4 regions of the Enterobacter dykesii genome follow, and region 4 is predicted to be linked to each of the others. Evidence: predicted binding sites of a transcription regulator. Region 4 holds the regulator's gene; each other region holds the start of a gene.
What was found. Region 4 encodes CRP, which controls carbon source genes, mostly activating them, when cyclic AMP is high. Its sites were predicted from a motif close to ATGTGANNNNNNTCACAT; they were not measured.
Positions count from the first base shown of each region.

Region 1: a site for CRP is predicted at 3,150-3,167, ahead of F0320_RS00635 (PTS mannitol transporter subunit IICBA). Genes of this name have one in related genera too.
Region 2: a site for CRP is predicted at 1,615-1,632, ahead of F0320_RS15305 (YfcZ/YiiS family protein). Genes of this name have one in related genera too.
Region 3: a site for CRP is predicted at 2,861-2,878, ahead of bhsA (multiple stress resistance protein BhsA). Genes of this name have one in related genera too.

Region 1 covers NZ_CP126604.1:137,312-142,217, forward strand. Annotated here, with positions in the region: gene mtlD (mannitol-1-phosphate 5-dehydrogenase) at 1-1,003, opposite strand, end outside; gene F0320_RS00635 (PTS mannitol transporter subunit IICBA) at 1,103-3,010, opposite strand; gene F0320_RS00640 (DUF3302 domain-containing protein) at 3,670-4,026, shown strand; gene F0320_RS00645 (HlyD family secretion protein) at 4,029-4,906, shown strand, end outside.
Region 2 covers NZ_CP126604.1:3,214,529-3,219,434, forward strand. Annotated here, with positions in the region: gene fadI (acetyl-CoA C-acyltransferase FadI) at 1-987, opposite strand, end outside; gene F0320_RS15305 (YfcZ/YiiS family protein) at 1,225-1,509, opposite strand; gene fadL (long-chain fatty acid transporter FadL) at 1,882-3,204, shown strand; gene mlaA (phospholipid-binding lipoprotein MlaA) at 3,249-4,001, opposite strand; gene F0320_RS15320 (formate/nitrite transporter family protein) at 4,316-4,906, shown strand, end outside.
Region 3 covers NZ_CP126604.1:1,690,015-1,694,920, forward strand. Annotated here, with positions in the region: gene F0320_RS07995 (NAD(P)/FAD-dependent oxidoreductase) at 1-1,278, shown strand, start outside; gene F0320_RS08000 (glycine zipper 2TM domain-containing protein) at 1,472-2,011, shown strand; gene comR (TetR family copper-responsive transcriptional repressor ComR) at 2,070-2,705, opposite strand; gene bhsA (multiple stress resistance protein BhsA) at 2,950-3,207, shown strand; gene ldtC (L,D-transpeptidase LdtC) at 3,283-4,248, opposite strand; gene mfd (transcription-repair coupling factor) at 4,397-4,906, opposite strand, start outside.
Region 4 covers NZ_CP126604.1:4,143,484-4,148,389, forward strand. Annotated here, with positions in the region: gene F0320_RS19865 (phosphoribulokinase) at 1-268, shown strand, start outside; gene F0320_RS19870 (OsmC family protein) at 335-739, opposite strand; gene crp (cAMP-activated global transcriptional regulator CRP) at 1,051-1,683, shown strand; gene F0320_RS19880 (YccS/YhfK family putative transporter) at 1,741-3,828, shown strand; gene argD (bifunctional acetylornithine/succinyldiaminopimelate transaminase) at 3,825-4,906, opposite strand, start outside.

The DNA.
Region 1 (4,906 bases), 550 kb from region 4:
GGTAGTGCATCGCGGCGGCAATTCCTTTCACCAGGTTGGCGTGCGGCAGGCCGTATTCAAGCGTGCCCAGCAGCGGCTTAATCAGACGGTCGCCCGCGCTCAGTTTGCGCAGAGGCTGACGGCCCACGCGCTCAACGTCATCTTTCAGATACGGGTTTTCAAAGCGACCGAGGATTTTCTGGATGTATGCTGCGTGTTTCTCAGCATCAAAACCGTAGCGTTTGATCAGCACCGCGCCGCTCTCTTCCATTGCCCCTTTTACCACCGCGCGGATCTTCTCATCGAGGATCGCGTCACGAATGGTCTGATGACCGGCCAATTTTCCGAGGTACGCGGTTATAGCATGCCCGGTGTTCAGCGTGAAGAGCTTGCGTTCGACAAATGCCATCAGGTTATCGGTTAATTCCATTCCCGGAATGGTCGGCAGCGCGCCTTTAAACTGGGTTTTATCCACGATCCACTCGCTGAAGGTTTCCACGGTCACTTCCAGCGGATCGTTGGTGGCGGATTCAGAAGGTGGGACGATGCGGTCCACGGCGGAATCCACAAAACCCACGTGCGCTTCAACCCAGGCTTTGTCTTCGTCCGCTACAGCGTTAAGAACGTGGCCTTTCAGCTGCGTGGTGCCGCGCACCATGTTTTCACAGGCGATGATATTCAGCGGGGTGTCGATACCCTGCGCTTTACGTTTTGCCAGGCCTTTCGCGACCGCAGGGGCGATGCGCTCAAGCACAACCGGGCCCACGGCGGTGGTGACCAGATCGACGCTGGCGATCAGGTCGATAACGTCTTCGCCGATGCTGCTGACCGCGTTGACGCCGGATACCGTCTCAACCTGTTCGTTTTCGCCCACCACGTGTACCTGATAGCTATGACGCGCATTCAGGGCATCCAGGACCACCTGATTCACATCGGCGAATGTCAGCGTAATGCCCGCGTCTGCCAGCAGTTTACCGATAAAACCACGACCGATATTACCTGCGCCAAAATGTAATGCTTTCATAGTGTTAACCTTCATCAATGTTTTTACCCGAGAGGGCTGGGGTGAGGAACGTTTCCCCTCACCCTAGCCCTCTCCCCCATGGGGGAGAGGGAAGAGAACTTATTTGTTAAGAAGTGCCAGGACTTCTTCCACGCTGGTGGTGCTCGCCAGACGCGCAATGACAGACTCATCGTCCAGCGCGTTGGTCAGGCTGGTAATCACCTGAATGTGCTCGTTGTTGCGAGCGGCGATACCAATCACCAGACGGGCGATGTCATCTTCTTCTTCGCCGAAGCGCACGCCCTGCGGATACTGACAGAATACGACGCCGGTTTTCAGAACGCGATCTTTCGCTTCAACCGTACCGTGCGGCACCGCGATGGATTCGCCCAGGTAGGTTGGCGTCAGTTTTTCGCGTTCCAGCATCGCGTCAACGTATTCAGGCTGAACGTAGCCGCCTTTCACCAGCTGCTCACCGGCAAAGCGAATCGCTTCTTCTTTAGTTGCCGCGGTACGACCGAGGAAGATGTTTTCCGCACCCAGTTTGAACAGGTGGGCATTGCTCTCGTCAAAGCTGTCCTGCAGGCTTGAGCGCACTTTCACTTCATTGTCTTCGTGACGCTGCGCCGCAACCAGACGTTCGGTCAGGCTGGTGTACAGGCCGCTGTCGAGGAAGTTGGTCAGCGAGATGTGCTGCGCCTGCGGCACCTGGCGCATGGCGCGTTCGGTCAGGTCGCGGTGCGTGATAACCAGGTCAACGTCCGGCGGCAGGGTGTTAATGGCGCTGTTGGTGACGGAGATGTTGGTCAGGCCCGCATCCTGCACTTTCTTACGCAGCACGCCTGCACCCATTGCGCTGGAACCCATACCGGCATCACAGGCAACGATGATTTTACGCACGTGGCTCAGGTCGTTAGACACATCGCCAGCCGCCAGCGGGGTTGCGCCTTTGGATTCGGCTTTCATGTCGTGCATACGACGGGTCGCCGCTTCGATGTCATCATCTTCTTTCACTTTGCTGGTTTTCAGCAGGATAGAAGAGACCACGAAGGAGACGGCCATGGCTGCACAGATGGCCGCGATGTTCGCGAAGTACGCCCCTTTTGGCGTCATCGCCAGCACCGCCAGGATAGAACCCGGAGAGGCCGGAGACACCAGACCGCCGCCCAGCACGCTCAGGGTGAACACGCCGGTCATACCGCCAAGGATAACGGCCAGGATCAGACGTGGGTTCATCAGCACGTACGGGAAGTAAATTTCGTGGATACCGCCCAGGAAGTGGATGATTGCCGCACCGCCAGCAGACTGTTTAGCGCTGCCGCGACCAAAGAACATGTACGCCAGCAGTACGCCCATACCCGGACCCGGGTTGGCTTCAATCAGGAAGAAGATAGACTTGCCGAGATCGTGAGACTGCTGAATACCCAACGGCGAGAAGATGCCGTGGTTGATGGCGTTGTTGAGGAACAGGATTTTCGCCGGTTCTACGAAGATAGACGCCAGCGGCAGCATATCGTGCGCAACCATGAAGTTAACGCCTGCCGCCAGAATTTTGGACAGCACTTCAACCGCAGGGCCAATGCCGAGGAACGCCAGAATCGCGAGGATCATCCCGATGATGCCCGCAGAGAAGTTGTTCACCAGCATTTCGAAGCCGGATTTGATCTTACCATCAACCCAGACGTCGAATTTCTTAATCGCCCAGCCGCCCAGAGGACCGGCAATCATTGCACCGAGGAACATCGGCATATCCGCACCGACGATAACCCCCATGGTCGTGATGGCACCCACTACGCCACCACGGTCACCGCCCACCAGTCGACCACCGGTGAAACCGATGAGCAGCGGCAGGAGATAGGTAATCATTGGGCCAACAAGTTTCGCCAGCGTTTCGTTAGGCAACCACCCTGTCGGAATGAACAATGCAGTGATGATACCCCACGCGATAAACGCGCCGATATTTGGCATCACCATGTTGCTGAGGAAACGACCAAAGCTTTGAACTTTGATCTTGAAATCGGATGACATAAAACACCCCTTCTTCTGTTTACGCTTAGGCTTGCGGCCCGAGGTTTATTGTTAATGAGGCGGCAGAGGTAGCCGGGCCCTGTTCTGATGCTGTGAAATCTGGCACTGAATCGTTCAACTGTCCAGATGGCGAAAATTTATGTGACGTGTATCACGTAAATGTAGGGGGTGTGGACATTAATGAGGTGATCTGAATCACAAAATGTATGACTAAAAAAAATACGATGGTGAGAAAAACGACAAAAACCACCCTTTTCTGTGATAGGTGTCACGATTTGATTTTGTGGGTTTATTTCTGGATTGTGACTGATTTCACAAAATATTTTTATGCAGATTTCTCCGGCTGCGATCGGCGGCAAACTCTGCTTCGCGATTCAGCGCCAGGATGATATTGCACGACACGATAAGCTAAAAAACCACTTTTGATGTGTGGTATGGCGAAAAGTTAAAAGGTGGATTACGCTCATATTGTAAGGTTAAGTATATTATTATTCAGGATATATTTTGACACGCTTATAAACTTGCACGGAGATATTATAAAAACCGATACTCCCCGGCTCTGAAATAACCAGTATACCTTATGTATTTTAAAATAAATTAATTAGGTTGCGTACTGTTTTATTAATTCAATGAGTTGACGTTGTTTAAGTGAGGAGAATATGTTTCTCAACTATTTCGCGCTGGGCGTATTGATTTTTGTATTTCTGGTTCTCTTTTACGGAATCATCGCCATCCATGACATTCCTTATAATATGGCCAAAAAGCGAAACCATCCGCATGCCGATGCGATTCACACGGCAGGGTGGATTAGCCTGTTTACGCTCCATGCCATCTGGCCGTTCCTGTGGATATGGGCCACGCTGTACCGTGAAGATCGCGGCTGGGGGATGCAAAACCACATCACCAAGCCTGATGAGGTTCCGGGCATGGATGCGCTGGCCAAACGCGTGGCCGAATTAGAACAAAAGCTGGCCGCGGTACAGCCCGCTGCTGATAAAAACACGCTGGAGCGCTAATCATGGATCTGTTGATTATTTTGACCTACGTGGCATTTGCCTGGGCCATCTTTAAAATATTTCGTATTCCGGTAAACCAGTGGACGCTTGCCACCGCGACATTAGGCGGGGTATTTATTGTTGCCGGACTTATTCTGTTAATGAACTATAACCATCCGTACACCTTTACGGCGCAAAAGGCGGTTATTTCTATTCCGATTACGCCGCAGGTGACCGGTGTGGTCAGTGAAGTCACCGATAAAAATAACCAGCTTATTAAAAAAGGCGAAGTGTTATTTAAGCTGGATCCAGGCCGCTACCAGGCGCGCGTCGACAGACTCCAGGCCGACCTGGTGACCGCGACGCATAATATCGACAATCTGAAAGCGCAGCTTTCGGAAGCGGTCGCCAATACCACCCGCGTATCGGCTGAACGCGATCGTCTGTTTAAAGATTATCAGCGCTACCTGAAAGGCAGCCAGGCGAAGGTGAATCCGTTTTCTGAAAGCGATATCGACAACGCGCGCCAAAATTATCTCGCGCAGGATGCGATGGTGAAAGGCTCCGTTGCCGAACAGACGCAGATTCAAAGCCAACTGGACAGCATGGTGAACGGCGAGCAGTCGCAGATTGCCTCCTTACGCGCGCAGCTTGCCGAAGCGAAATACAACCTGGATCAGACCGTGGTCCGTGCGCCAAGCGATGGTTACATCACCCAGGTGCTGATCCGTCCGGGGACGTACGCCGCCGCGCTGCCGCTGCGTCCGGTGATGGTCTTTATTCCTGAACAGAAGCGTCAGATTGTGGCCCAGTTCCGTCAGAACTCGCTGCTGCGTCTGAAGCCAGGCGATGAAGCGGAAGTGGTGTTTAACGCGCTGCCGGGCCAGGTGTTCTCCGGTAA
Region 2 (4,906 bases), 930 kb from region 4:
GCGCTCCAGCGCCAGCGGCGTGGACCACGCCGGACCTAACAGCATGTCCTGCCAGACATCAATAGCGGTGAAGGCATAGCTGCGTAGATAGCCCAGGGGAGTGATGCCCAGCTCCTTCGCGCGGGATTCGGTCATCAGGATCACGGCGGCGGCGCCATCCGTCAGCGGCGTGCTGTTCGCCGCCGTCACCGTGCCGTGTTTGCGGTCAAACGCCGGGCGCAGTTTGGCGTAATCCGCCAGCGTTGAGGTGCCGCGAATATTGTTATCTTCCGCAAGCGGTTCACGGTAGGGGGGGATATAGGCGGTCATGACCTCGTCGGCCAGCTTGCCTTCCGACCAGGCTTTTGCCGCAAGCTGATGCGAGCGATGCGCCAGGGCATCCTGCTGTTCACGCGTAATGCCGTACGTTTTTGCCATCTGCTCGGCGGTATCGCCCATGCGCAGGCCGGTGGAGTATTCCGCGACGGCAGGTGGTACAGGCATGAGGTCGCGCAGACGTAAACGCGAGAAGAGTTTGAGTTTCTGACTCGTCGTACGGGCTTTATTGGCATCCACCAGGATGCGCGCCAGCTTTTTACTGGCCCCAATCGGCAGCACCGAAGAGGAGTCCGCCCCACCCGCAATCCCGGCGCGAATCGTGCCCGCCATCAGGCTTTCAGCGACGTTAGCTACGGCCTGGAAGCTGGTTGCGCAGGCGCGGCTGACGCTGTAGGCATCAGTATGCACGTTCATCCCGGTACCGAGGACGATTTCACGCGCAATATTGGGGGCTTCAGGCATCTGCACAACCTGACCAAATACCAGCTGTTCGATGACGTCAGGCGGAATTTCGCTGCGAGCCAGCATCTCCCCCACTACCATTTTTCCCAGGTCGACGGCCGGTATGCCATGAAACGCCGTTGCCTGACGCGCAAACGGCGTGCGCAACCCACTGACTATGGCAATGCGATCGCCCTGACGGGTAATAAGCGGTAATGCCTGACTCATAACACTCCCCTGTAAAAAATTTTCGCAAACATAAAGTGGTCTGACCTGATAATAGTCTTAACCATTTTTTTACATTCAGCCAATCGGGGAAACGAAAAAGTGCGAGCTAAAACACAGAGAAGAAAAAGAAAATGCCCCAAGGAAAAAGCAAAACGGTAACCCATAGGTTACCGTTTTTAGTATTTGCACCCTCTCCCGTGGGAGAGGGCTGGGGTTGAGGGCATCAGGCCACAGAGATTAACGCAGGCCCAGCTGGAAAATCAGCGTTTCTGCTTCACAGGCGAAGACAAAGTCGATGTCCAGCTTCACTCCACCTTCCACTTCGGTAAAGGTAGACTTGATTTCACACGGATCGGATTCAACGTCACGCGCACGCTTGCTCAGCGCGGCCAGGGTCTCTTCCGCTTCGGCACGGTTGGTGAATACACGGCTGTAAGAGGCGGTGCAATCGGTGTTGTCCATGATGGTCCCAACATCCATACAGCAGCAAACCGGGGTTTCATCAGCACTGCATTTACTCATAGCTCAATTTCCTCTGTATTCGCGCAGCGCGCGAGATAAACACGATGCTGCTATTTTACGCCCCGGAGCGGGCGCTCTCCAGCCGTTAATGGCGTAAAAGCGGATAAGTGACCAATATCACACTAAAAAATGATCTAAAACAAAAACCACCCTTTTGGGTGAGTATTGATGGTCACAATTTTGCCAACCAGATCTCGTTTCACGAAACATGTTTGAAAATATTAATAAACAAACTTGCAACATTCCGGCTGGTCAGACCTATACTCTGGCCACTGGTCTGATTTGTCTGTCATACCTCAGACCCTACACTTCGCGCTCCTGTTACGGTATGTAACAATTATTGAATAAAAATAACTCAATGAGGTTATGGTCATGAGCCAGAAAACCCTGTTCAACAAGACTGCGCTGGCAGTCGCAGTGGCACTCGTCTCCACTTCCGCCTGGTCAGCGGGCTTTCAGTTAAACGAATTTTCTTCCTCTGGCCTTGGCCGTGCGTATTCCGGGGAAGGCGCTATTGCTGATGATGCGGGTAACGCGAGTCGTAACCCTGCGTTGATCATGATGTTCGATCGTCCGACCTTCTCTGCCGGTGCAATTTTTGTCGATCCAGGTGTTGATATCTCGGGCCGTTCTCCGACAGGTGCCGATCTGAAATCGGATAACATTGCCCCAACGGCATGGGTTCCAAACATGCACTTCGTGGCGCCGATTAATGACCAGTTCGGCTGGGGCGCATCCGTGACCTCTAACTACGGTTTAGCAACCGAGTTCAATAACGACTATGCAGCTGGGGCGTTTGGCGGTAAAACCGACCTGGAAACCCTGAACCTGAACCTGAGCGGTGCTTACCGTCTGGATAATCACTGGAGTTTCGGCGTTGGCTTTGACGCTGTGTATGCTAAAGCGAAGATCGAACGTTACGCGGGCGACCTGGGCAAAGTCGTCGCTGGCTCAGGCGCACTACCACCAGCCCTGGCACAGCGTGTGGCTGGTATCCCAGCGGATACTCAGATCGCTTATCTGAAGGGCGATGAGTGGGGCTTTGGCTGGAACGCCGGTATCCTTTATGAACTCGATAAAAACAACCGTTACGGCTTAACCTACCGTTCCGAAGTAAAAATCGACTTTGATGGAGATTACAAAAGCAGCCTCCCTTCTGCCTATAACCAGATCCTCGGCAACTTCGGTCTGCCGATGGGCACCAATGGCCAAACCACTGGCGGCTCTCTGAGCCTGCACTTACCAGAAATGTGGGAATTGTCAGGTTATAACAAAGTGGCGCCACAGTGGGCAGTTCACTATAGCCTGACCTACACCAGTTGGAGCCAGTTCCAGGAGCTGAAGGCGACCAATAGCAACGGCGACACGCTCTTCTACAAAGATGAGAGCTTCCGTGATGCTTACCGCATCGCACTGGGGACCACCTACTATATGGATGACAACTGGACATTCCGTACCGGTATTGCCTTCGATGATAGTCCGGTACCAGCAGACAAACGCTCTATCTCAATTCCGGATCAGGACCGCTTCTGGCTGAGCGCAGGTGCGACCTATGCATTCAATAAAGATGCATCTATTGATGCAGGCATCTCTTATATGCACGGTCAAAAAGTTAACTTCAAGGAAGGTCCGTATGAGTTCTCTTCCGAAGGTAAAGCCTGGCTGTACGGCATGAACTTCAACTACGCGTTCTAATTGGATTAGAATCAAAAAAGGTGAGCATTGCTCACCTTTTTTATTTACTCCGAATCGATATCTTTTAGTTCGTTTTCGATCGCCTTCGCGTTTGGATTCTCTTCCGGCTTCAGCTTGCCGCCGTTGGCAATAAAGTCATGATTCTGGAAGTACGCTTCACGCACCATAATATACGGGTCAGAAGACTGGCGCAGCAGACCATCAGAGTCGAGCAGTTGCGCGCGGGTTTCAATCCCTTCCACCGTCCATTTACCCACCGACAGCGGCCAGGTCAGCCACGACAGAACCGGATACAGCGTATCGACCATATCGCCGCCATCATCACGCACGGTGAAGCTGCCATAGAACGGCAGATGAACGTAAGGACCGTAACCGACACCATAATGCCCCAGCGTACTACCGAAACGGTGCGGCTGTTCACGCTGCAGTTTCGGGTTAGCCATACCTGCTACATCAATAAAGCCGCCCATACCCAAAATGGAGTTCAGGAAGAAGCGGGTAAAGTGGACCATCCCCTGATACGGGTCGCCCTGCAGGAAGTAGTTCACCATTACCGCAGGCTCTTCGAGGTTGCTGGTAAAGTTACTTAACCCGTTACGCGCAGGTTGTGGAACATAATCGCGCCATGCTACTGCTACCGGACGAACCACATACGGGTCCAGTACGTTGTAATTGAAGCTATACATTGAGCGGTTAAATCCTTCGAGAGGATCGGAGCGTCCCGTTTGCTCACCGGAGCTGGCGCAGCCCACAAGCATCGTCGCGCCAAGCGCAAGCGCCGACAGCCGAAGTTTCATAAATATCTCCCTGTTCAGTATGGCTATCGTTGATTGCCATCCGTAACGGAGCCGTTAATGCTCCGTCTGTAAACGTGCAAGCGATTGTAACAGCACGTTTACCGATGTCTATGAGCACAATTACGGGCAGTAACCACCGTGACTCTGATCTCAGCATAGCCTGGCTTTTGGAATTCGTTTCGCTGGCAATTTTATAATGTCTTTGAAAGAGATGTATCACCTTTGTTGTCATTGCTGACAATTTAAGAGCATCCCCACAGGCATCCCGATAAAAGCCGCTACGCTTAACAGAAAGACAACCTCCGGGAGCAGATATGAAAGATGTAGGCGAAGAAAAAATTGGCGAGAACACTGAGGATCTTGAAATTGAAAGCGAGGAGAAAGCGCGCGGCGAGAAGATAGAAATTGATGAAGATCGCCTCCCCTCCCGCGCAATGGCCATCCACGAGCATATACGCCAGGATGGTGAAAAAGAGATGGAGCGCGACGCGATGGCCCTCTTCTGGTCAGCCATCGCGGCCGGGCTCTCAATGGGGGCATCTCTGCTTGCGAAAGGGATATTTCATGTGCAGCTGGAAGGCGTACCCGGTGGATTTTTACTGGAAAATCTCGGCTATACCTTCGGCTTTATTATTGTCATCATGGCCCGCCAGCAGCTGTTTACCGAAAACACGGTGACCGCCGTTCTGCCGGTGATGCAAAACCCCACACTCGGTAATTTCGGTTTATTGATGCGGCTCTGGAGCGTGGTCCTGCTGGGTAATATTATCGGCACGGGCATCGCGGCATGGGCGTTTGAATATATGCCGATCTTTGATGAACCCACCCGGGATGCGTTTGTGAAAATCGGCATGGACGTAATGAAAAACACGCCGGTTGAGATGTTCTCAAACGCCATCATCTCT
Region 3 (4,906 bases), 2.1 Mb from region 4:
ATTGTCGGCGGTGGTGCTGGCGGGCTGGAGCTGGCTACACAGCTGGGCAAGAAGCTGGGTCGCGGTAAAAAAGCCAAAATTACGCTGGTGGATCGTAACCACAGCCACCTGTGGAAACCGCTGCTGCACGAAGTGGCGACCGGTTCTCTGGATGAGGGCGTGGACGCGCTCAGCTATCTGGCGCACGCGCGCAACCATCATTTCCAGTTCCAACTGGGCTCGGTGGTCGACATCAACCGTGAAAGCAAAACCATCACCCTGGCAGAGCTGCGCGATGAAAAAGGGGAGCTGCTGGTTCCCGAGCGTAAACTGGCGTACGACACGCTGGTCATGGCGCTGGGCAGTACCTCCAACGACTTCAACACGCCGGGCGTGAAAGAGCACTGTATCTTCCTCGATAATCCGCACCAGGCGCGTCGTTTCCATCAGGAAATGCTGAACCTGTTCCTGAAGTACACCAATAACATGGGTGCGAACGGCAAGGTCAATATCGCGATTGTCGGCGGCGGCGCGACGGGCGTTGAGCTGTCTGCGGAGCTGCACAATGCGGTGAAGCAGCTGCACAGCTACGGTTACAAAGGGTTAACTAACGAAGCGCTGAACGTGACGCTGGTTGAAGCCGGTGAACGCATCCTGCCTGCGCTGCCTCCGCGTATTTCCGGTGCGGCGCACAATGAGCTCACCAAACTGGGCGTGCGGGTGCTGACGCAAACCATGGTGACCAGCGCCGACGAAGGCGGCCTGCACACCAAAGACGGCGAGTATATCAAAGCGGATCTGATGGTCTGGGCGGCTGGTATCAAAGCGCCTGACTTTATGAAAGAGATCGGCGGTCTGGAAACGAACCGCATTAACCAGCTGGTCACAGAGCCAACGCTGCAAACCACGCGTGACCCTGAAATCTTTGCTATCGGTGACTGTGCCTCCTGCGCGCGTCCTGAAGGTGGATTCGTGCCGCCGCGCGCGCAGGCCGCTCACCAGATGGCAAGCCTGGTGCTGCACAATATTCTGGCGCAGTACAAAGGCAAGCCAATGAAAGCCTATGTCTACAAAGACCATGGTTCACTGGTGTCACTTTCAAACTTCTCTACCGTCGGCAGCCTGATGGGCAACCTGATGCGCGGCTCAATGATGGTAGAGGGGCGTATTGCCCGCTTCGTGTATATCTCCCTGTACCGCATGCACCAGATTGCGCTGCACGGCTACTTCAAAACCGGACTGATGATGCTGGTGGGCAGAATCAACCGCGTGATCCGTCCGCGTCTGAAGCTGCACTAATCTTTCACTCCCTCCGGGCCCTCCGGAGGGATTTTTTAGCATATCATGCTGCGCATCACAGAATGAGTGCTTAAGAGTTCTCCTAAATACAATATATCTCCTCTCAACGCTCCTTTTTTGATCCTTTATCTGATTGGCGAAGTGCGGCCTCCATTGCAGAATTGTTACCAATAGCAACAAAGGAGGAAGTCCCGTGAATAAATCAATGTTGGCGGGTATAGGGATTGGCGTCGCGGCTGCGTTAGGTGTGGCTGCCGTTGCCAGTCTCAACGTATTAGATCGCGGCCCGCAGTATGCACAGGTGGTTTCTGCTACACCGATTAAAGAAACCGTGAAAACCCCTCGTCAGGAGTGCCGCAACGTCTCCGTGACGCACCGTCGTCCGGTGCAGGATGAAAACCGCATTGCCGGTTCTGTTCTGGGTGCGGTAGCGGGTGGCGTGATTGGTCACCAGTTTGGCGGCGGCCGGGGTAAAGACGTAGCGACCGTGGTCGGCGCGCTGGGTGGCGGCTATGCCGGTAACCAGGTGCAGGGCGCGATGCAGGATAATGATACCTACACCACGACTCAGCAACGCTGCAAAACCGTCTATGACAAGTCGGAAAAAATGCTGGGCTATGACGTGACGTACAAAATTGGCGATCAGCAGGGCAAAATCCGCATGGATAAAGACCCGGGCACGCAAATTCCACTGGATGGAAACGGCCAGCTGGTTCTGAATAACAAAGTGTAAAAAAGAAGTTCTCTGAATTTAGCTCCTCATGCGCTCAGGCTGAGGAGCTTTTTTTGCGTCAGATTTTCAGTAGCTCGGGCCACAGCCGCAGCGTGGTTTCGCTAATATTCTGCAGTTTTTCCAGCGTGGCCCCTTCACGGGCGCTGATTGACATCCCCTGCAAAATACAGCTCAGGTATTGCGCCAGAAGCTGAGGATTGCATTGCGCGGGGATTTCACCGCGCTGCTGGCGCTGAGCCAGAAATGCGCTGAGGGTCTCCTCCTGCATCGCATGCCGCGACTTCACCGTATTGGCAATCTCTTTGGAGGACGCCGCAAGGGTGGCAGAGGTGTTAATCATAAAGCAGCCCGCAGGCGTATCTTTACTGGTGAAGCAGGTCGCGACGGCGGTGAAATAGTCCCGAAGCGCCTGTTCAACGCTTTTCTCTTCGCAGAACAGCTGGGCTTCGTGTTTCGCCGCAAAGCGCGAAATGTATCTGTCCAGAACCGCCCTGAACAGCCCCTCTTTATTGGTAAATTCGGCATACAGCGTCGGCGCTTTGGCTCCGGTGGCTTCTACCAGATCGGAAAGCGAGGTTGCTTCATACCCATGTTGCCAGAAGAGAGTCATGGCCTTATCAAGCGCTGCATCCCTGTCAAACACTTTTGGTCGGCCACGGCTTTTCTTCGCACAACTCGTGACGTCGGTTGTCATTTGCCGTTGGTCCTCTGTTGGTTTGGTGAATGACCATTATAAAAATAAACGCAACCCACCACCAGTGCAGAATGCTTAAAAATAAATTAATCATATATGTATGAAAAATAACAATTTTAAAATTAAGTTAACGCTCGTTATAAAATTATGTTGACGTGTGACCTGTATCACATTTATGATTTACCTATCGATCGTTAACTAAATGATTAACGACCTCCAAATTCATCTGCTAAAGGTAAACATCATGAAAAACGTAAAAACTCTCATCGCTGCCGCTGTCCTGAGTTCACTCTCTTTCGCAAGCTTTGCTGCTGTACAGGTGCAATCCACCCCTGCTGACCAGCACAAAGTCGGGACAATCTCTGCCTCTGCCGGTACTAACCTGGGTTCCCTGGAAGATCAGCTGGCGCAAAAAGCGCAAGAGATGGGTGCAAAATCTTACCGCATCACCTCAGTGACCGGTCCTAACACTCTGCACGGCACTGCGGTCATCTACAAATAAGCCGCGCATAAACCCTCATTTATGCCACTGCAATAAAAAACGCCCTGCTGAGCAGGGCGTTTTTTTATTTCTGATTTACATCGACTGCTGGACGACATCGTGATGCCGGGTGACATCGGTCGGCATACCTGACCGGGCTTCCATCGCACGTTCCATCACCACGCTGTTGGTATTCGCATTCGTTTTGAAGCTTACCATCGCGGCATTTAGATTAATGGGCAGCGTCTGCGGATCGTCGCCAATGTTTTTTGATAACGGCTGATGAATCTCAACCAGCCGCACGCCGCCCGGCTCCTCAGAAACCTTAATCGGCGTATTGATAATATTCACTTTGGTACCCGGCGTAACGACGTTAAACAGCGTTTTGATATCGTCATCGCGCAGACGAATACAGCCGGAGCTGACGCGCATGCCGATGCCAAAGTCCGCATTCGTTCCGTGCAGCAGGTAGACGCCGCCGTATGCCGCGAGGCGTATCGCGTGGTGCCCCATCGGGTTATCCGGACCAGCCGGCACCACGGCAGGAAGATCGATCCCCTGGGCCTTATAGCGGGCGCGAATGTTGGCCGTCGGGGTCCACGTTGGATTCGCACGTTTATCCGAGACGGTGGTGACCATCGTCGGCGTCAGGGTGTCGCCGCCCAGCTGACCAATACCGATAGGGTAGACGGTGACTTCATTTTTACCCGGCGGGTAATAGTACAGACGCAGTTCGGCCAGGTTTATCACCATCCCCTCGCGCGGGGCGTCCGGCAGGATGGTCTGTAACGGGATGGTCAGTACGCTCCCCGCGCGCGGGACATACGGATCGACGCCGGGGTTCGCCTGCAGCAAGGCCAGAAAACCGACGTTATATTTTTTGGCAATCGCTTCCAGTGAACCACCATTATTTTCAACGACATGAAAGCGGTTTTCACCCACCACCTTGCTGCCGGGAGGGGGAAGGGGCCAGGTATTTGCCCGGGCGGGAAGCGCAACCGCGACGGTGGCTGCCAGCGCAAACAGGGTCATCCAGCGAGTAAAACGCGAAGAGGTCATCATCACCATAATCCATATAAATGATAAGGTTATTGTTTTATAAGACGTTAAACATAATTATGGCGAATGGGTATGTCGGGAAGATCGGGTGAAGTGCAAAGAGTTTGTAAATTGTCCCCCCGTAGCGCTGGGCTAACGGGGGGAAGGGAGGTTATGCGATCGCGTTCTCTTCCAGCTGGCGCATAAAGTTACGCACCCAGTCCATACGGGTTTTGCGCTCCGTCAGCTCCTGGGTAAATTTCAGACGGGTTGGACCATCCAGACGGAAATGCTGCGGCTGTTTTTGCAGCAGGCCGATCAGCCACATCGGGTTGACGTGATTCTTCTCGCCGAATTCAATCACGCCGCCTTTTTCATTGCCTTCGAGCTTGCGGATCCCCAGCTTTTGCGCCTGCTGGCGCAGCCTCGCGATATCCAGCAGATTTCGCGCCGCATCGGGCAGCAGGCCAAAGCGGTCGATCAGCTCCACCTTAATCTCTTCCAGCTCATTCTCCTTCTTCGCGCTGGCGATGCGCTTGTAGAACGACAGTCGGGTATTCACGTCCGGAATGAAATCGTCCGGCAGCAGGGAAGGCATACGCAGCTCAACCTCGGTCTGCTGGCTGGTGAGATCTTCCAGCGACGGCTCGCGTCCGGCCTTCAGGGCATCAACCGCGTTTTC
Region 4 (4,906 bases):
CCATATCAACTTCCAGCGCGTGCCGACGGTGGACACCTCAAACCCGTTTGCCGCTAAAAGCATCCCGTCGCTGGATGAGAGCTTTGTGGTGATCCATTTCCGCAATCTCGCAGGCATTGATTACCCGTGGCTGCTGGCAATGCTGCAGGGCTCGTTTATTTCGCACATGAATACGTTAGTCGTGCCGGGCGGAAAAATGGGGCTGGCGATGGAGCTCATCATGACGCCGCTGGTGGAGCGACTGATGGAAGGGAAACAGATCGCGTGAGCATGTTCCCTCTCCCTGTAGGAGAGGGTTAGGGTGAGGGCATCAACACGCACGATGCCCCATCAATCACGCCTCGATCACTTCATACGAATGCGTGATTTTTACCGCTTTCTCCAGCATTAACGCCACAGAGCAGTACTTCTCCGCAGACAGGTCCACCGCACGCGAGACCGCCGCGTCTTTCAGCTCTTTACCGGTGACCACAAAGTGCAGGTTAATATGGGTGAACAGGCGTGGCGCCTCTTCGCGACGTTCTGACGTGAGTTTAACCTCACAATCCGTCACGTCATGACGACCTTTTTGCAGAATCGACACTACGTCAATCGCGCTGCATCCGCCTGCCGCCATCAGCACCATTTCCATTGGGCTTGGCGCTTTATCGCCGGAGTTACCGTCCATCAAAATCTGGTGTCCTGACGCGGACTCGCCCAGGAACGTTAAACCTTCAACCCATTTCACGCGCGCTTGCATATTCATTAACTCCAACGTTGCATTTTTGGTGACAGATTACGCGTGCGTTACATTTCTCGCAATGGAAGGCGACCTGCATCATGCTGAAGCGAGACACCAGGAGACACGCGGCGAAAGCTATGCTAAAACACTCAGGATGCTACAGTAATACATTGACGTTACACATGTATGCAGAGGACATCAAACTTTACTGGCTGCGAAACGTTACGGTAGCCGACTTCCCAGGGTATGGGTAAGAATTCGATTGCAACCCCAGAGTCCGGATGCATCTGATGACTCTGGTGACAGCTTATAACAGAGGATAACAGCGCATGGTGCTTGGCAAACCGCAAACAGACCCGACTCTCGAATGGTTCTTGTCTCATTGCCACATTCATAAGTACCCATCGAAGAGCACGCTGATTCACCAGGGTGAAAAAGCGGAAACGTTGTATTACATCGTTAAAGGCTCGGTGGCAGTGCTGATCAAAGATGAAGAAGGGAAAGAGATGATCCTTTCTTATCTGAACCAGGGCGATTTCATCGGTGAACTGGGCCTGTTTGAAGAGGGCCAGGAACGTAGCGCCTGGGTTCGTGCAAAGACAGCATGTGAAGTGGCTGAAATTTCTTACAAGAAGTTCCGTCAGCTGATTCAGGTTAACCCTGACATCCTGATGCGTCTTTCTTCCCAGATGGCGCGCCGTCTGCAGGTGACGTCAGAGAAAGTGGGTAACCTCGCCTTCCTGGACGTTACCGGCCGTATCGCGCAAACCCTGCTGAACCTGGCGAAACAGCCAGACGCCATGACCCACCCGGACGGCATGCAAATAAAAATTACCCGTCAGGAAATTGGTCAGATCGTCGGTTGCTCCCGTGAAACAGTGGGCCGTATCCTGAAAATGCTGGAAGATCAAAACCTGATCTCCGCCCACGGTAAAACCATCGTGGTCTACGGAACGCGTTAATTCCGCTTAAACGGCGTGCCATCGCAAGGTGTCACGCCGTTTTTGTCTCTACTCCCCATGTGGCGCAGGCTGATCTATCACCCGGAAGTTAACTACGCACTGCGACAAACGCTGGTGTTGTGTCTTCCTGTGGCCATAGGCCTGATCCTCGGACATCTTCAGCAAGGTCTGCTGTTCTCCCTCGTGCCCGCCTGCTGCAATATTGCCGGTCTTGACACGCCGCATAAGCGCTTTTTCAAACGCCTGATTATCGGCGGCTGCCTGTTTGCCGGGTGTAGCCTCGCCGTGCAGCTTCTGCTTGCCCGGGATATCCCGCTGCCGCTGATCCTGACCGTGCTGGCGATGACCCTTGGCGTCACGGCGGAAATCAGTTCGCTGCATGCCCGCCTGCTTCCCGCTTCGCTGATTGCGGCCATTTTCACGCTGAGCCTCGCCGGGAACATGCCGGTGTGGGAGCCGCTGCTGATCTACGCCCTGGGGACATTATGGTACGGGCTGTTTAACTGGTTTTGGTTCTGGCTGTGGCGGGAGCAGCCGCTGCGTGAATCCCTGAGCCTGCTCTATGTGCAGCTTGCGGATTACTGCGAAGCCAAATACACCCTGCTCACCCAGCATACCGATCCGGAAAAATCCTTACCGCCGCTGCTGACGCGCCAGCAGAAGGTAGTGGATCTCATAAGCCAGTGCTATCAGCAGCTGCATATGCTCGCCGCCAACAAGAACCACGAGTACAAGCGGCTGCTGCGCACCTTCCAGGTCGGGCTGGATCTACAGGAGCACATCTCCGTAAGCCTTCACCACCCGCAGGAGGTGCAAAAGCTGGTCGAGCGCAGCCACGCCGAAGCGGTGATCCGCTGGAACGCACAAACTGTGTCCGCACGTCTGCGCGTGCTGGCCGACGATATTCTCTACCACCGCTACCCGACGCGCTTTAACATGGACAAGCAGCTGGGCGCGCTGGAGAAAATCGCCCGCCAGCATCCCGATAACCCAGTCGGCCAGTTTGCCGCCTGGCACTTCAGCCGCATTGCCCGCGTGTTGCGCACGCAGCGCCCGCTTTATCCCCGCGACCTGATGGCGGATAAGCAGAAACGGCTGCCGCTATTGCCCGCGCTCAAAAGCTATCTTTCTCTTAAATCGTCCGCCCTGCGCAACGCCGCAAGGATCAGCGTGATGCTCAGTACCGCCAGCCTGATGGGCATGGCGCTGCACCTGCCGAAACCGTACTGGATCTTAATGACCGTGCTGTTTGTCACCCAGAACGGCTACGGCGCCACGCGGGTGCGTATTCTGCATCGGGCCGGCGGAACGATGGCCGGGCTGATCATCGCGGGCGTGACGCTGCACTTCCACGTGCCGGAAGGCTATACCCTGGCAGGGATGCTGGCGATTACGCTGGTGAGCTACCTGATTATCCGCAAAAACTACGGCTGGGCGATGGTGGGCTTTACGGTGACGGCGGTATACACCCTGCAGTTGCTTACGCTGAACGGCGAACAGTTTATTGTCGCCAGGCTGATTGATACCCTGATCGGGTGCCTGATTGCCTTTGGCGGAATGGTCTGGCTGTGGCCGCAGTGGCAGAGCGGGCTGCTGAGGCAAAACGCCCACGACGCGCTGGAAGCCGACCAGCAGGCTATTCGCCTGATCCTGAGCGACGACCCGCAGCCCTCCCCGCTGGCCTATCAGCGGATGAAGGTCAACCAGGCGCACAACGCCCTGTTTAACTCGCTCAACCAGGCGATGCAGGAGCCAGGCTTTAACTCGCACTATCTGGCAGACATGAAGCTCTGGGTGACGCACAGCCAGTTTATCGTCGAGCACATTAACGCCATGACCACGCTGGCGCGCGAGCACACGATGCTGACGCCGGATCTGGCGCAGCGCTATTTGCAGTCGTGTGAAATTGCGTTGCAGAGGTGTCAGCAGCGTCTGGAGTATGACGCGCCGGGCGAGTCGGGTGACTCAAACATTCTGGAAGCGCCGGAGACGTTGACCCACGGGCCAATGAGCACCCTGGAGCAGCATTTGCAGCGCATTCTGGGGCATCTGAACACCATGCACACCATTTCGTCGGTGGCATGGCGTCAGCGTCCGCATCACGGGATTTGGCTAACCCGCAGGTTAAAGCGAACCGAGTATTAGCCTTTAACGATCTTCGCGACCGCGGCGGCAAAGCGGGTTAACCCGTCTTCGATGTCTTTGTCTTCTACCACCAGCGACGGCGCAAAGCGCATCACGTCCGGTCCGGCGTTGAGCACCATCACACCTTCGTGCGCGGCGGCGTGCAGGAAATCACGCGCGCGGCCTTTGTACTGCGGCTTCAGCTCGGCGCCAATCAGCAGCCCCATCCCACGGATCTCGCTGAACACGTCGTACTGCTCATCAATCTTCTGCAGGTGTTTTACGAACAGCTCGCGCTTCGCGCTAACGCTGTTCAACACCTCTGGCGTGTTGATGATGTCGAATGCGGCACCCGCCACGGCGCTCGCCAGCGGGTTACCGCCGTAGGTGGAACCGTGAGAACCGACGTGGAACGCGGAGGCGATCTCCTGCGTCGTCAGGACCGCGCTCACCGGGAAACCACCGCCAAGCGCTTTGGCGCTGGTCAGAATATCCGGCGTTACGCCGTAGTGCATATACGCGAACAGATCGCCGGTACGCCCCATCCCGCACTGCACTTCATCAAAGACCAGCAGCGCCTGATGTTCGTCGCACAGCGCGCGCAGCCCTTTCAGGAATTCCAGGGTTGCCGCGGTCACGCCGCCTTCCCCCTGAATCGGCTCGACCACCACCGCGCAGGTGTGGTCGTCCATCACCGCTTTCACCGCGTGCAGATCGTTAAACGGCACGTGGACGATGTCGGCCGGTTTCGGGCCAAACCCGTCGGAATACTTCGGCTGGCCGCCAACGGAGACGGTAAAGAAGGAGCGTCCGTGGAAGGCATTGTGGAAGGCGATGATTTTGGTTTTGTACGGGCTGTGGCGCGTTGTCGCGTAGTAGCGCGCCAGCTTAAACGCAGTTTCGTTGGCTTCGGTGCCGGAGTTCATAAACAGCACACGCTCGGCAAAGGTCGCATCGATGATCTTGCGGCCCAGGCGCAGCGCCGGTTCGTTGGTGAACACGTTGCTGGTATGCCACAGGGTTTCGCCCTGGGTTTTCAGCGCCTCAACCAGCGCGGGATGGCAATGACCCAGCGCCGTGACCGCAATACCGCCCGCGA